2 regions of the Janthinobacterium lividum genome follow, and region 1 is predicted to be linked to the other one. Evidence: riboswitches for the same ligand, from Rfam matches in the RefSeq annotation. Region 1 holds a riboswitch; the other holds the start of a gene.
The links. Region 1 has a riboswitch for thiamine pyrophosphate ahead of thiC (phosphomethylpyrimidine synthase ThiC). Riboswitches for the same ligand answer to the same signal wherever they lie in the genome.

Region 1 (7,441 bases):
ACCCGAATCAAAACCATTTGCTTTCCGCCATGCTCGACGCCGATTTCGCGCGCCTGGCGCCCCACCTGGAGCAAGTCTCCATGCTGCTGGGCGATGTGATCTACGATTCGGGCGACAAGCTGCAGCATGTGTACTTCCCCACCACGGCCATCGTTTCCATCCACTACCTGCTGGAAAACGGCGGTTCGTCGGAAATTGCCGGCGTCGGCAACGAGGGCGTCGTGGGCGTGTCGTTGTTTATGGGCGGCAACTCGACGCCAAGCCGCGCCGTCGTGCAGACGGGCGGCGTCGGCTACCGGCTGAAAGCCCATCTGCTGATGGAAGAATTCGACCGCGCCGGCCCCGTCATGCGCTTGCTGCTGCGCTATACGCAAGCGCTGATCACGCAAATGTCGCAAACGGCCGTGTGCAACCGCCACCATACGGTGGAACAGCAGCTGTGCCGCTGGCTGCTGCTGACCATGGACCGCCTGCCGAACCGCGAGCTGACCATGACGCAGGAGTTGATCGCCAACATGCTGGGCGTGCGCCGCGAAGGCGTGACGGAAGCGGCCGGGCGCCTGCAGCAGCGCGGCCTCATCAGCTACCGGCGCGGCCATATCACGGTGCAGGACCGCGCCGGCCTCGAAGACCAGGTGTGCGAATGCTATGGCGTGGTGAAGAAGGAATTCGCGCGCCTGCTGTCGGACGTGCGCCAGCGCCAGGCGTCTTGAACACCGCTTCTTTCCTCTTATCGTAGTCACAGCCCAGGCTAGCTCATGCAATCTGTCGAAAAAATTCCCCCGCGCGCCCCGTCGCGCTGGCCCATGGCGCTGGCGTTTTCGTTCAGCGCCATCGCCCTGCTGGCCGTCGGCGCGCTGGCCTGGCGCGCGCCGTTCGAGACGGCTTGCGTCATCGACGCGCTGGTCTTCTTGCTGCTGATGCTGCTCGTGGCGCTGTACCGGCGCACGGTGTCGGCCAGTCTGCCGCGCCAGCTGCTCAAGGCGGGCGCCTTGCAGGACGCGATCTTCAACAGCGCCAATTTCTCGTGCATCGCCACCGATGCGCAAGGCGTGATCCAGATTTTCAATGTGGGCGCCGAACGCATGCTCGGCTATGCCGCCAGCGACGTGGTCGACAAGCTGACGCCGGCTGGTATTTCCGACGCGCAAGAAATCGTCGCGCGCGCGGCCGCCCTCAGCGCCGAGCTCGACACGGTTATCACGCCCGGTGTGGAAGCGCTCGTGTTCAAGGCCATGCGCGGCATCGAAGACATCTATGAGCTGACCTACATCCGCAAGGATGGCAGCCGCTTCCCCGCCATCGTCTCCGTGACGGCCCTGCGCGACGCGCAGAGCAAGGTCATCGGCTATCTGCTGATCGGCACCGACAACACGGTGCGCAAGCAGGTCGAGGCGGAACAGGCGCTGCTGGACCAGCGCCTGCGCGAACAGCAGGCGTATACGCGCTCGCTGGTCGAGACCAACAATGCGGAGTTGAAAAAGGCGCGCCTGGTGGCGGAAAAGGCCAACCGCGCCAAGTCCGAATTCCTGTCGAGCATGAGCCACGAATTGCGCACGCCCCTCAATGCCGTGCTGGGTTTCGCCCAGCTGATGGCGTCCGACGTGCCGCCGCCGAGTCCGCCGCAGCAGCGCTCGATCGAGCAGATTCTCAAGGGCGGCTGGTACCTGTTGCGCTTGATCAATGAAATCCTCGACCTGGCCATGATCGAATCGGGCAAGGTCACTTTGTCGCAGGAAGCGATGTCGCTGCTCGACGTGCTGCAGGATTGCCAGGCCATGATCGCGCCGCAGGCGGAAAAGCGCGGCATCCGCATGCATTTCCCCCGCTGCGGCCAGGCTTTCTATGTGCATGCGGACCGCACGCGCGTGAAACAGGTGATGATCAACCTGCTGTCGAACGCCATCAAGTACAACCAGGGCGGCGGCGCCGTCACCGTCGAATGCAGCCGGCACGGCGAGAAGGTGCGCGTGAGCGTGCGCGACAGCGGTGCCGGCCTCGATGCGCAGCAAGTGGCGCAGCTGTTCCAGCCTTTCAACCGCCTGGGGCAGGAAAACAGCACGGAAGAGGGCACGGGCATCGGCCTCGTCGTCACCAAGCAGCTGGTCGAATTGATGGGCGGCACCATCGGCGTCGACAGCACGGTGGGCGTGGGCACTACGTTCTGGTTCGAGCTGGCCGCCAGCCGCGCGCCGGCACTGGCGCTGGACGATGGCGACGCGCTGCCGCAGGTGCAGGAGCCGCAGGAAAGCCTGCGCACCCTGCTGTACGTGGAAGACAATCCCGCCAACCTGGCGCTGGTGGAGCAATTGATCGCCCGCCGCAGCGATTTGAAGTTGCTCACGGCCATCGATGCGCACCTGGGCATCGACCTGGCGCGCACGTATCAGCCGGACGTGATCTTGATGGATATCAACCTGCCGGGCATCAGCGGCTTTGGCGCCCTGCATATCCTGCACAACGACCCGCTCACCAGCCACATTCCCGTGATGGCGCTGTCGGCCAACGCCGTGCCGCGCGACATCGAGAAAGGCCTGCAAGCGGGCTTCTTCCGCTACCTGACCAAACCGATCAAGGTGGTCGAATTCATGGATGCGCTCGACGTGGCCCTGCACCACGCGGCCGCGCTCGGCCTGGCCGACGACACTCACGTAATACGCTAATTCAGCACTTATTTTTAGGAATACCGCCATGCTTCAAGCCACCGAGATCCTGAACGCCAGCATCCTCATCGTCGATGACCAGGAGGCCAACGTCATGCTGCTCGAGCAGGTGTTGCGCAACGCCGGCTATACGCGCATCACCTCCACCATGGACCCGCAAGCCGTGCGCGCGCTGCACCAGCAGCACCGCTACGACCTGATCCTGCTCGACTTGCAGATGCCGGAAATGGATGGCTTCGAAGTGATGGAAGGCTTGCGCGACATCGAGGCGGGCAGCTATCTGCCCGTGCTGGTGATCACGGCCCAGCCCGGCCACAAGCTGCGCGCCCTGCAAGCGGGCGCCAAGGATTTCGTCAGCAAGCCTTTCGACCTGGTGGAAGTGAAGACGCGCATCCACAACATGCTGGAAGTGCGGCTGCTGTACCAGAAGCTGGCCGAATACAACAAGTCGCTGGAACAGATGGTGGAAGTGCGCACGGCGGAGTTGCGCGAAAGCGAAGCGCGCTTCCAGCGCTTCACGGAACTGTCGTCCGACTGGTACTGGGAGCAGGATGCGCAGGGCAATTTGACGCGCTTTTCCGGCCCCGTGGCTGAAATGCTGGGCATCGGCAGCGAGGAAGAGCCGCAACGCTGGAACGCGGCCGAGCGTGCCTTGCTCGACGCCAAGATTGCCGCACGGGAACCGTTTCTCGACTTTATCTACAGCCGCGCCAACCTCGACGGCAGCACGCAGTACCTGCAAGTGAGCGGCGAACCGATGTTCGACAATGGCAGCCGCTTCATCGGCTACCGCGGCATCGGCCTCGATGTCACGCAGCGCCATCGGAGTGCCTGATTTATACTTGGTGCCATCGATACTGACCAGGAAAAATCATGACTGACAAATCTCCTTCCTACTGGTTCCCCGCCAAGACCTATGGCTGGGGCTGGGGCTTGCCCATCACCTGGCAGGGCTGGCTGGTGTTCCTGTCCGCGCTGGCGCTGTTCGCCTGCGGCGCCTTCCTGTTCCCGCCGCAAGAATCGCTGGCGCTGTACATCATCTATGAAGCGGCCATCGTCGCCGTGCTCATTTTCATCTGCCAGCTGAAGGGCGAACCGACCGGCTGGCGCTGGGGCAAGAAGAAATAATCGTAATGACATCGGCTGCGCGGCAGCCGATGCGCAAAGACGACACCTGCAAGAAATCATCTGGCCACGCGGCGTGAACCGCGTATAATTGGCTCGCTGCCGCAAGGCGGCAAACGCTAGGGGTCCTGCCTTTCGCTGTGGAAACACGGTGCAAGCGCGGGTGAGAAATACCCTCCGAACCTGATCTGGATAATGCCAGCGAAGGGAAGCTTTAGGATGAACGCACCCCGCTTTTCCGCGTGCGCAATTCCGAACCTCCTTAGCTGGCTCCAGGCTTAAAAACAGTCTAGCCAAGGAGCCAAAATGAACGTCAACCCGAAATTCCTCTCCGCCACCGCCACGGTCGACGAAGCCGCCATCGCGCCGCTGCCCAATTCGCGCAAGATCTATGTCGAAGGCAGCCGCCCCGACATCCGCGTGCCCATGCGCGAGATCAGCCAGTCCGATACGGAAGCGTCGTTCGGCGGCGAAAAGAATCCGCCGATCTACGTGTACGACACCTCCGGCCCCTACACGGACCCGGACGTGCAGATCGATATCCGCTCGGGCCTGGACACGCCGCGCCTGCCATGGATCATGGAGCGCGCCGACACGGAAGAATTACCCGGTCCGACCTCCGATTACGGCATCGCCCGCCTGGCGGACCCGAAACTGGCCGAGCTGCGTTTCAACCTGCACCGCAAGCCGCGCCGCGCCATTGCCGGCAAGAATGTTACGCAGATGCATTACGCGAGGCGCGGCATCATCACGCCGGAAATGGAGTTTGTTGCCATCCGCGAAAACATGCGCCGCCAGGAATATTTGCGCGAACTCAAGGCTTCCGGCCCCATGGGCGAGCGCCTGGCCGACCTGATGGGCCGCCAGCACCCGGGCCAGTCCTTCGGCGCCAGCATCCCGGCCGAGATCACGCCGGAATTCGTGCGCGAGGAAATCGCCCGCGGCCGCGCCATCATTCCCGCCAACATCAACCACCCGGAAGTGGAACCGATGATCATCGGCCGCAATTTCCTGGTGAAAATTAACGCAAACATCGGCAATTCCGCCGTCACCTCGTCGATCGGCGAGGAAGTGGAAAAGATGACCTGGGCCATCCGCTGGGGTGGCGACAACGTGATGGACTTGTCGACCGGCAAGCACATCCACGAAACGCGCGAATGGATCGTGCGCAACAGCCCCGTGCCCATCGGCACCGTGCCCATCTACCAGGCGCTGGAAAAGGTCAATGGCAAGGCCGAAGATTTAACTTGGGAAATCTTCCGCGACACCCTGATCGAGCAGGCCGAGCAAGGCGTCGACTACTTCACCATCCACGCGGGCGTGCTGCTGCGCTATGTGCCGATGACGGCCAAGCGCCTGACGGGCATCGTCTCGCGCGGCGGCTCCATCATGGCGAAATGGTGCCTGGCGCACCACCAGGAATCGTTCCTGTACACGCATTTCGAAGAAATCTGCGAAATCATGAAGGCGTATGACGTGTCGTTCTCGCTGGGCGACGGCTTGCGCCCCGGCTCCATCTACGACGCCAACGACGAAGCGCAGCTGGGCGAGCTGAAGACCCTGGGCGAGCTGACGCAAGTTGCCTGGAAGCACGACGTACAGGTGATGATCGAGGGGCCGGGCCACGTGCCCATGCAGCTGATTAAAGAAAACATGGACTTGCAGCTGGAACAGTGCGGCGAAGCGCCGTTCTATACCCTGGGGCCGCTGACGACGGATATCGCGCCCGGCTATGACCACATCACCTCGGGCATCGGCGCGGCCATGATCGGCTGGTATGGCACGGCCATGCTGTGCTACGTGACGCCGAAGGAACACCTGGGCCTGCCCAACAAGGCGGACGTCAAGGACGGCATCATCACGTACAAGATCGCGGCGCATGCGGCCGACCTGGCCAAGGGCCATCCGGGCGCGCAGATCCGCGACAACGCCCTGTCGAAAGCCCGCTTCGAATTCCGCTGGGACGACCAGTTCAATATCGGCCTGGACCCGGACAAGGCGCGCGAATTCCATGATGAAACCTTGCCCAAGGATTCGGCCAAGGTGGCGCATTTCTGCTCCATGTGCGGCCCGCATTTCTGTTCGATGAAAATCACGCAGGAGGTGCGCGAATACGCGGCCGGCATGGGTATCGCGGAAGACAAGGCGCTCAAGCAGGGCATGGAAATCAAGGCCATCGAATTCATCAAGAACGGCGCCGAGCTGTACCGCAAGGTCTGAAGGAGAGCGTGATGCCTGCATTGATATCCATCACGCTCAACGGCGCACCGCACCAGGTGCCGCCGGGGCAAACCCTGGACCAACTGATCGCCGCGCTGTCGCTGGAAAACCAGGCGCTGGCGCTGGCCGTCAACCGCAACGTCGTGCCGCGCAAGGCGTGGCCAGGGCAGGTCTTGCAGACGCAAGACCAAGTGGAGATAGTACGCGCCATCGGCGGCGGTTAAGTTGAGAATAGACAAGGAAAAGCACATGAATACCGCAACACATGACGACCTGCTGACCATCGCAGGAAAACAGTATCAATCGCGCCTGCTGGTGGGCAGCGGCAAGTACAAGGATTTGCCGCAGACGCGCGAAGCGACGGACGCGGCCGAGGCGCAGATCATCACGGTGGCGATCCGCAGGGTCAATATCGGCCAGGACCCGAACGCGCCCAGCCTGCTGGACTTCGTGCCGCCGGACCAGTACACGATTTTGCCGAACACGGCCGGCTGCTACAACGCAAAAGATGCCGTCTACACCCTGCAACTGGCGCGCGAGCTCCTGGGCGGGCGCAATCTGGTGAAGCTGGAAGTGCTGGGCGACGAAAAAACCCTGTTTCCGCACATGCCGGAAACCCTGGTCGCGGCAGAAGCGCTGGTCAAGGATGGCTTCGACGTGATGGTCTACTGCAGCGACGACCCCATCCAGGCGAAGATTCTGGAGGACATCGGCTGCGTGGCCGTCATGCCGCTGGCGTCGCTGATCGGCTCGGGCATGGGCATCCTGAATCCGTGGAACTTGTCCTTGATCATCGATCAGGCGAAAGTGCCCGTGCTCGTCGATGCGGGCGTGGGCACGGCGTCGGATGCGGCCATTGCCATGGAACTTGGCTGCGATGGCGTGCTGATGAATACAGCCATTGCCGGCGCGCGCGACCCCGTGCGCATGGCGCATGCCATGAAGCTGGCCGTGCGGGCCGGGCGCGAAGCATTCCTGGCGGGGCGCATGCCGCGTAAATTCGCCGCTTCGCCATCGTCGCCGATGGCGGGCCGCCTGGCGTGAAGCCGGGGAGCCGGCCGACGGTGCTGGTGTTTGCCGGCGCCGATCCGTCGGGCGGCGCCGGCATCGCCGCCGATATCGTGGCAATTACCGCGCAGGGCGCGCATGCCTTGCCTGTCATCACGGCGCTGACGGTGCAGGACAACGACCGCGTGTTTGCTGTCGAGCCTGTGGCCCCGGAATTGCTGCGCCGACAGGCGCAGACGCTGATCGACAAGATCGCCATCGATGCCGTGAAGATCGGCATTCCCGGCAGCGCCGCGAATGCGGCCGTCATTGCGCAACTGATCGCGCAATTGCGGCTGGTCCGGCCGGATTTGCCTGTCGTGCTCGATCCCGTGCTGGCCAGCGGCCATGGCGACGTGCTCAGCCGGGACGACGCCGTGCTGGCG
Region 2 (7,441 bases), 2.8 Mb from region 1:
GGCTATACCTGCACAAGGGACTGATCCTGACGGCCGTGCTGTATGCCTTCTTCGTCGTGATGGCCATCATCGGCTTGCTGGCGTGGAGAAAGTCGGCCCCGGCCGCGCCGAGCGCGATGGTCCTCAAGTGATGGAGCGTTGCGTGCGCGTGGCCATCCTGGGCGCGGAATCGTCGGGCAAGTCGACCCTGGCAGCCGCCCTGGCCGAACGCTACGGCACCGTGTGGGTGCCGGAATACTTGCGCGAATTTGTCGAGAAGCAGGGCAGGGTGCCCGTCGCGGCCGACCAGTTTGGCATTGCGCGAACGCAAGTCGAACGCGAAGCGGCTGCCACCGCGCAGGCGCGCCACTTCCTGTTTTGCGATACGACGCCGTTGATGACGGTGGTCTACAGCCGCCATTATTTCAATGGCGCCGATGCGCCGCTGGCGGCGCTGGCCGATGCCACACAGTACGATCTGACGTTGGTGACGGCGCCCGACAGCCCGTGGGTGGCCGACGGCTTGCAGCGCGAGTCGGAAGCCGTGCGCCAGCTGATCTACCGCTACCTGCTCGACGAGCTCGACGCGCGCGGCATCGCCTACCACGTGCTGCACGACAGCCTGGAGGCGCGCCTGGAACAGGCGGCGCCCTTGCTGCAGCAGGCGCTTGATGCGGCGCCTGCCTTTACGTCAACTTAATTAAAAGTCGAATTGCGCCGACACCTTCAAGGTGCGGCTTGCACCCGGGAACAGGTAGCCGCCTGCTTCCGGAGTCACATCGCGCCAGTAGAACTTGTCCGTCACGTTGTTGACGGTGGCGCGCAGCACGGCTGGCGTGCCGGCCAGGCGCGTGGCCCAGGCGGCGCCCAGGTTGAACACGCTGTACGAAGGCACGAAGGTGGTGTTGTTGTTTTCAAACGCCTTTTTGCCCGCATATTCCCAGCTGCCATTCACGCTCAAGCCCGCCACCTGCGGCACGGCGTAGTCGGCGTGCACGGCCGCCTTGAAGGCCGGCACGTTGGGCACGCGCTTGCCATCGTAGTCCGCACTGCCCGTGCCTGATTGCTGGCTGTTCAGGGCCGTGACGGACGCGCCCAGGTTCAGGTTGGCCGATGCCTTGCCCTGGGCCGACAATTCCAGGCCACGGTGCTGGGCCTGGCCCGCGCGCACGAAGTTGTAGGTGCTCATGCTGCTGTCGAGGTACTGGTTGAATTCCAGGCCCTTGCGGATCTGGAACAGGGTGGCGGCTACCATGAAGTCCGGCGTCAGGTCCGCCTTCACGCCCAATTCGATCTGCTTCGAGCGGCTCGGCGTCAGTTCCACATTGGCGTTTTCCGCGTAGCGGTCGGCCGTGCCGCCGTGTTCCATGCCCTGCGAATACGATGCATACACGGCGATATTGTCTTGCGGGTTGTACACCAGCGCCACGTTCGGCAACAGGAAGTCGTGCTTGGCGCGGATTTCCTGGTCGGCCTTGAGCACATACTGGTAGCCATCCACATTGATGTGGCGCAGGCCGCCATGCAGCTTCCAGTTGGGCGCCAGGCTGACGATGTCTTGCACGAAGACGGATTTTTCCTTGTCGTTGCGTACCAGGCGCACGGGGCCAGTGACGCCGTCGGATGGCGCGACGATGACGGGACGGTAGATATTGCTGATGCCCACTTCGTCGTACACGTACTTGCCGGCCCGGTCCTTGCGGTTGAAGTACGACACGCCGGCAGTGAATTCGTGGCGCAGGCTGCCGGTGGCGAACTTGCCCTGGATCATGGCTTGCGCGCTCAACGGCTTCTTTGTCTCGCCCAGGCTGCGGAAGTCCCATACGGAGAAATCGCCATTGCTGCAGAAGACGGGCGCCCAGCCTTCCGGGCTGCAGCCATACGGATACGCCGTGTAGTCGTCGCGCTTGAACGAGTGCTGGTTGGCGGAGAGGGTGGCGTGCCAGTCGTCATTGAAGGCGTACTGGAAGCGCAGGCCGAGGTTGCTGGTGACGGTTTCCACCGGATGCGTCCACGGTTGCTTGTTGAGCATGGCGTCGGCGCTGACGTTGGCCGGCAGGCTGCCGTTGCTCAGCAGCTGGAAGCCGGGCGCCGTGACCTGCGCCTTGTCCTGGTAGTCGGCGTCGAGCTGCAGCAGCGCTTGCGGGGAAATCTGCCAGTCGAAGGCGCCGGAAATGAACCGACGGTTGCCGTCCGCGCCCTGGATGTAGGAACGCAGGCGCTCGGCCGCCACGTTGACGCGGTAACCGAAGCGCGTGTCTTCCAGGCGTCCGCCCAGGTCGACGGCGCCATACACGGTGCCCCGTTCGCGCGCTTCCACGGTGACGGTGCGCAGCGGTGCGGCGGTGGGGCGCTTGACGATGAAGTCGATCACGCCGCCAGGCGCGGCCACGCCTGCCTGCAAGCCGGCCAGGCCTTTTAAGACTTCGATGCGTTCCTTGTTTTCCAGCGGAATTTGCGTGTCGCCAGGAATGGCCACGCCATCCTTGCGGTAGCTGGAGTTTGTGTCGAGCTTGAAGCCGCGGATGGTGAACTGTTCCGCGTAGCCGACGGCGTTGTACGATTCGTTGATGCTGGCGTCGAGCTTGACGGCATCGCTGAGATTGCGGATCTGCAAGTCCTGCATGTCTTTTTGCGAAATGACGGTGACGGACGCCGGTGTCTGCAGCAGCGGCGCGTCGGCAAAGCCGCCCACGGAGGCGCGCTTGGCGGCCGGCGCCTTGCTGGCCGTGACGACGACTTCGGCCATGTTTTGGGCCTGCGGATCGGCGGCTTCGGCGGTGTCGTTCGCAGCAAAGGCAGGCGCGGCAAACGCGTGCAGGATGGCCAGGGTCAGTACAGAAACGGATAAATTCGGTGTGGACATAGATTGCTCGTGGTTCAAGCCGTCTCTGTAAAGAGCACGGCAGGCTGCTTGTTCGGCTGGCGCCAACGCAGGAGCTATCAAAGGAGGGAGGTACTTTGCGCTTTCCTTCGCTGGCATTATCCAGATCAGGTACGAAGGGTATCTCTCACCCGGATAACGACTCCAGGACCCCTAGCGAAATGACAGCTTAGCATGAACCACGGCCAGCTGTCCCCCTGGCTGACCGTTTTACAACAGTGTGGCTGGAATTTGCAAACTGCGCTACAGACTCAGTTCCAGGACCTTGCGGCTGACGGCGGGCGTCACTTCGCGCTGCTCGCCCAGCGCCGTCATGCCGTGCGCTTCCAGGGCGGACACGACGGCATCCACGCTGACGTGGTTCAGGCCGTAGTCGGCCAGGCGCGTCTTGACGCCCATGTGGCGGAAGAAGAATTCCGTGCGCGCGATGGCGGCCTCGATGCGGCCATCCTCGTCGCCGCCGTCGAGTCCCCACACGCGGGCCGCGTATTGCAGCAGTTTGGCGCGCTTGGCCTGCTTGCGCACGCGCAGCATGCTGGGCAGGATGATGGCCAGGGTCTGGGCATGGTCGAGCTCGTACAAAGCCGTCAATTCATGGCCGATGGCGTGCGTGGACCAGTCCTGCGGCACGCCCACGCCGATCAGGCCGTTCAAGGCCAGGGTGGCGCTCCACATCACGTTGGCGCGCACGTCGTAGTCGTCCGGGTGCGACAGGGCTTTCGGGCCTTCCTCGATCAGGGTCAATAAAATGCCTTCGGCGAAGCGGTCTTGCACGGACGCGTTCACGGGGTAGGTCAAATACTGTTCCATGACATGCGCAAACGCATCGACGACGCCATTGCCCACCTGGCGCAGCGGCAAGGTGAATGTTTTCGAGGGGTCCAGTACGGAGAATTTCGGATACACCTTGCGGCTCATGAACGAGCGCTTTTCCTGCGTGGCCTTGCGCGTGATCACGGCCGAGCCATTCATTTCGGAACCCGTGGCCGGTAACGTCAATACCGTGCCGAAGGGAAGGGCGGCCTCGACGATCTTGCCGCCTTTGGCCAGGATGTCCCACGCCTCGCCTTCATGCAGGGCGGCCGCGGCGATGAATTTGGTGCCATCGACCACGGAACCGCCGCCGACGGCCAGCAGGAAATCGATGCGCTCGCTTTTCACCATGGCCACGGCCTGCATCAGGGTTTCATAGCTGGGATTGGGTTCGATGCCGGCAAATTCCAGCAAGGTATGGCCGGCCAGCGCCGCCCTGACTTCATCGTAGACGCCGTTCTGCTTGATGCTGCCGCCGCCATACGTCATGAGCACTCTGGCATGCGGCGGGATCAGCGCCGTGATGGCGGCGATCTGGCCCTGGCCGAAGAGGATTTGCGTCGGATTGTAAAAGTCGAAATTGAACATGGGGCTCCTGCCGCTGGGGTTTAGGCTGTTGCTGAGCCATGATTATGGCCGAACGGGTGGAAACGTGTCGTGGACGCTTGAGCTTTTCGCCCGCGCGGTGGAGAATGCAGCCGATGTCACCACCACGCGAAAAGGAATGCGCATGACCAACGTCCCACTGGAAGAATCCGGCTTGCCGGCCACCGCGCTCGATATGCACCGCGCCATCGGCGCTGCCATCGCCGCGCTGCAGGCGCTGGACTTGAACAGCCAGCGTTTCGAGGCGTGCACGGACCCGGAACTGCGCCGCGTGCTGGCGCATGCGGGCGACACCAGCCGGCGCGAAATATCCATGCTGCTCGAATGGATGCGCCGCCGCGATGCGCGCCTGGATACGGCCATGAAGGAAGCGCTGTTCAAGGCGGGACCGATTGTTGCTCAGTATCACTATGACGAGAAAATATTGTAACTATTGGTTTGTTGCTGTGGCGTACCATGCGCCACTTTTGCATCGTTTCGCGTAGACTGTGCCCCGGACACGATTTTGGGGGAGTTTGCAACGATGAGATCATTACCATACCGAGAAGGCAGCTGGTTTGCCGTGCCCTTGCCGGGCGGCGGCTATGCCGTCGGCGTGGTGGCGCGCAGGGCGCCTGCCGGGCGCATCATGCTGGCGTATATGTTCGGGCCGAAGCGCGACAGCTTGCCGACGCTCGATGAGCTGGAAGGCTTGCGGCCGGAACAGGCCGTACGCCGCCTGCGCACGGGCGACATGGCCCTGCTCAACGAGCGCTGGCCCCTGCTGGGTGACAGCCTCCACTGGGAGCGCGACGCCTGGCCCATGCCGGCCTTTATCCGCCGCAATGAATCCTTGCAGCGCGCCTGGCGCGCCAGCTATGCGGATGCGGACCCTGCCAAGCTGAACCGCGAGGAATCGATCCCCTTTGATACGCCGGGCATGGAGAGCGATTCCCTGTACGGCTACGGGGCGACGGAACTGCTGATGAATAAATTGCTGGCGCAGGAGCAGGCGTCCGCTTGACGGTCGTCGGGCGGCGGAAACGCCGGAGCCGGTAGCGTAGGTCGGATTAGCGCCTGGCGCGTAATCCGACAGGAATTGCCAACAATGTTGTCGGATTACGCGAGGCAAGGCCTCGCTGATCCGACCTACGCCGCTGGCAAGCTGATCTGAAACGCGAGGCCGCCGCCTTCGCGGTTGCGCACTTGCAATTCGGCGCCGTGGCGCAGCAGCACGCGGTCGACGATGGCCAGGCCCAGGCCGGCGCCGTTTGCCTGCCCGCGCGCCGTGTCGAGGCGGGTGAACGGCTTCATCAGTTGCTCGATCTTTTCTGCCGGCACGCCCGTGCCGTGGTCTTGCACTTCGATGATGACCTTTTTCGCGCCGTGGCTGGTGCGCACCTGGCAGGCGATGTCGATTTCCGTCACGTCGCTGCCCGGCGTCTTGCCATAACGGCGCGCATTCTCGATCAGGTTGTTCAGCACGCGGCGCAGGTCGGTGGGGTTGCCCATCGCATGCGCGCCGTCGGCGATGCTGGCGTTGATCTTCACATCCGGCAGGCGCATGGCTTCGCGCGTCATGTCGCTGAGCAGGCCACTGAGGTCGACGTCCGTAAAACTCGACGCTTCCGTCGGCTTGGCGTAGTCGAGGAACTGGCCGATGATGGCATCCATCTGCCCGATATCGGACTGGATGCCTTCGCGCGCCTCGTCCGACAGGTTCGCCATTTCCACTTCCAGCTGCATGCGCGCCAGCGGCGTGCGCAAGTCGTGCGAAATGCCGGCCAAAATCACGGCGCGGTCCGATTCCACCTGTTTCAGATCATCGACCATCTGGTTGAAGCTGCGGTTCGCCTCGATGATTTCGATCGGGCCCTTTTCCGGCAGCGGCGCCGGCTGCTTGCCCTTGGCGATGTCGCGCGCGGCCGCCGTCAAACGCGACAGCGGCAGATTGATCAGGCTGGAAATGATGGCTGCGCCCAGCAGGGACAGCAGCGACACCAGGCTGGCCCAGCCCAGCCACTGGAAGCCCGTCAAGCCGCGCAGGCGCTCCCGGTCCAGCATCAGCCAGTACTCGTCGTCGTCGATCTTGAAGCTGACCCAGAAGCCGGCCACGCCGTTGACGCGCGCGGAAAAGCGCGTGTCCTTGCCCAGCTTGGCCTTCACCAGCGCCTCGATGTCGGGCATCAGGTAATTGTCGGGCGGCGGCTCGATGCGGTCGTCCTCTTCCAGCGAGAAGATGCGGATGCCTTCATTGCTGACGAGATCGAACAGCAGCTCGCGGCGCAGCTCGGGAGCCGAGTGCGTCAGTGCCGCATGCGTGATGGTGACGACGGAAATGATCTGGGCGGAAATCTGCTGCGCCTGCGGCTCGCGCTGGATGAAGGAAATCATGCTGAACCAGGCGATCATGCTGACCGTGGTCAAGGTGCCGAGCAGCAAAAAGGTGCGCCAGAACAAGCCGCTTTTCAGCCGCGCCAGGCTGATATCGGGAAAAAGCTTCATCATGCCTCGCCTGCGATCAGCGCGGCTGTCCGTCCGGGATGAAGACGTAACCTAAGCCCCACACGGTCTGGATGAACAGCGGGCTCGACGGATCAGGTTCGATGAGTTTGCGCAGGCGCGAGATTTGCACGTCCAGGCTGCGGTCGAACACTTCGTATTCGCGGCCGCGCGCCAGTTCCATGAGTTTCTCGCGCGACAGCGGCTGGCGTGCATGGCGGGCAAACACTTTCAGCACCGAAAATTCACCGGTCGTCAGCGGCACTGTTTCGCCATTCTTTTTCAGGGTACGCGTGCCCAGATCCAGCACGAAGTCGCCGAATTCGAAGGTTTGCGGCGTTTCCGACGGCGCGCCCGGGATTTCATCGGGACCCTTGCGGCGCAGCACGGCGCCGATGCGGGCCACCAGTTCACGCGGATTAAATGGTTTCGGCAGGTAATCGTCGGCACCCATTTCCAGGCCCACGATGCGGTCCACGTCCTCGCCCTTGGCCGTCAGCATGATGATCGGCGTCTGGTCGCCCGCGCCGCGCAGGCGGCGGCAGATCGACAGGCCGTCTTCGCCCGGCAGCATCAGGTCGAGCACCAGCAGGTCGTAGCGTTCGCGCAGCCACAGTTTGTTCATGGCCGTCGCGCTCTCTGCCGTGAAGACATTGAAGCCCTGTTCGGTCAGGTAGC

Region 2: another riboswitch for thiamine pyrophosphate. It lies ahead of U0004_RS21045 (TonB-dependent siderophore receptor); the one in region 1 lies ahead of thiC (phosphomethylpyrimidine synthase ThiC).

The regions. Positions count from the first base shown of each region.
Region 1 is NZ_CP139976.1:1,122,799-1,130,239, forward strand. It holds gene U0004_RS05035 (Crp/Fnr family transcriptional regulator) at 1-713, shown strand, start outside; gene U0004_RS05040 (hybrid sensor histidine kinase/response regulator) at 759-2,663, shown strand; gene U0004_RS05045 (response regulator) at 2,692-3,498, shown strand; gene U0004_RS05050 (hypothetical protein) at 3,537-3,791, shown strand; TPP riboswitch at 3,900-4,015, shown strand; gene thiC (phosphomethylpyrimidine synthase ThiC) at 4,095-6,008, shown strand; gene thiS (sulfur carrier protein ThiS) at 6,029-6,232, shown strand; gene U0004_RS05065 (thiazole synthase) at 6,258-7,052, shown strand; gene thiD (bifunctional hydroxymethylpyrimidine kinase/phosphomethylpyrimidine kinase) at 7,049-7,441, shown strand, end outside.
Region 2 is NZ_CP139976.1:4,642,242-4,649,682, reverse strand. It holds gene pnuC (nicotinamide riboside transporter PnuC) at 1-131, shown strand, start outside; gene U0004_RS21050 (AAA family ATPase) at 131-679, shown strand; gene U0004_RS21045 (TonB-dependent siderophore receptor) at 680-2,845, opposite strand; TPP riboswitch at 2,931-3,028, opposite strand; gene U0004_RS21040 (iron-containing alcohol dehydrogenase) at 3,107-4,264, opposite strand; gene U0004_RS21035 (ferritin family protein) at 4,407-4,712, shown strand; gene U0004_RS21030 (Imm26 family immunity protein) at 4,806-5,285, shown strand; gene U0004_RS21025 (sensor histidine kinase) at 5,411-6,769, opposite strand; gene ompR (osmolarity response regulator transcription factor OmpR) at 6,783-7,441, opposite strand, start outside.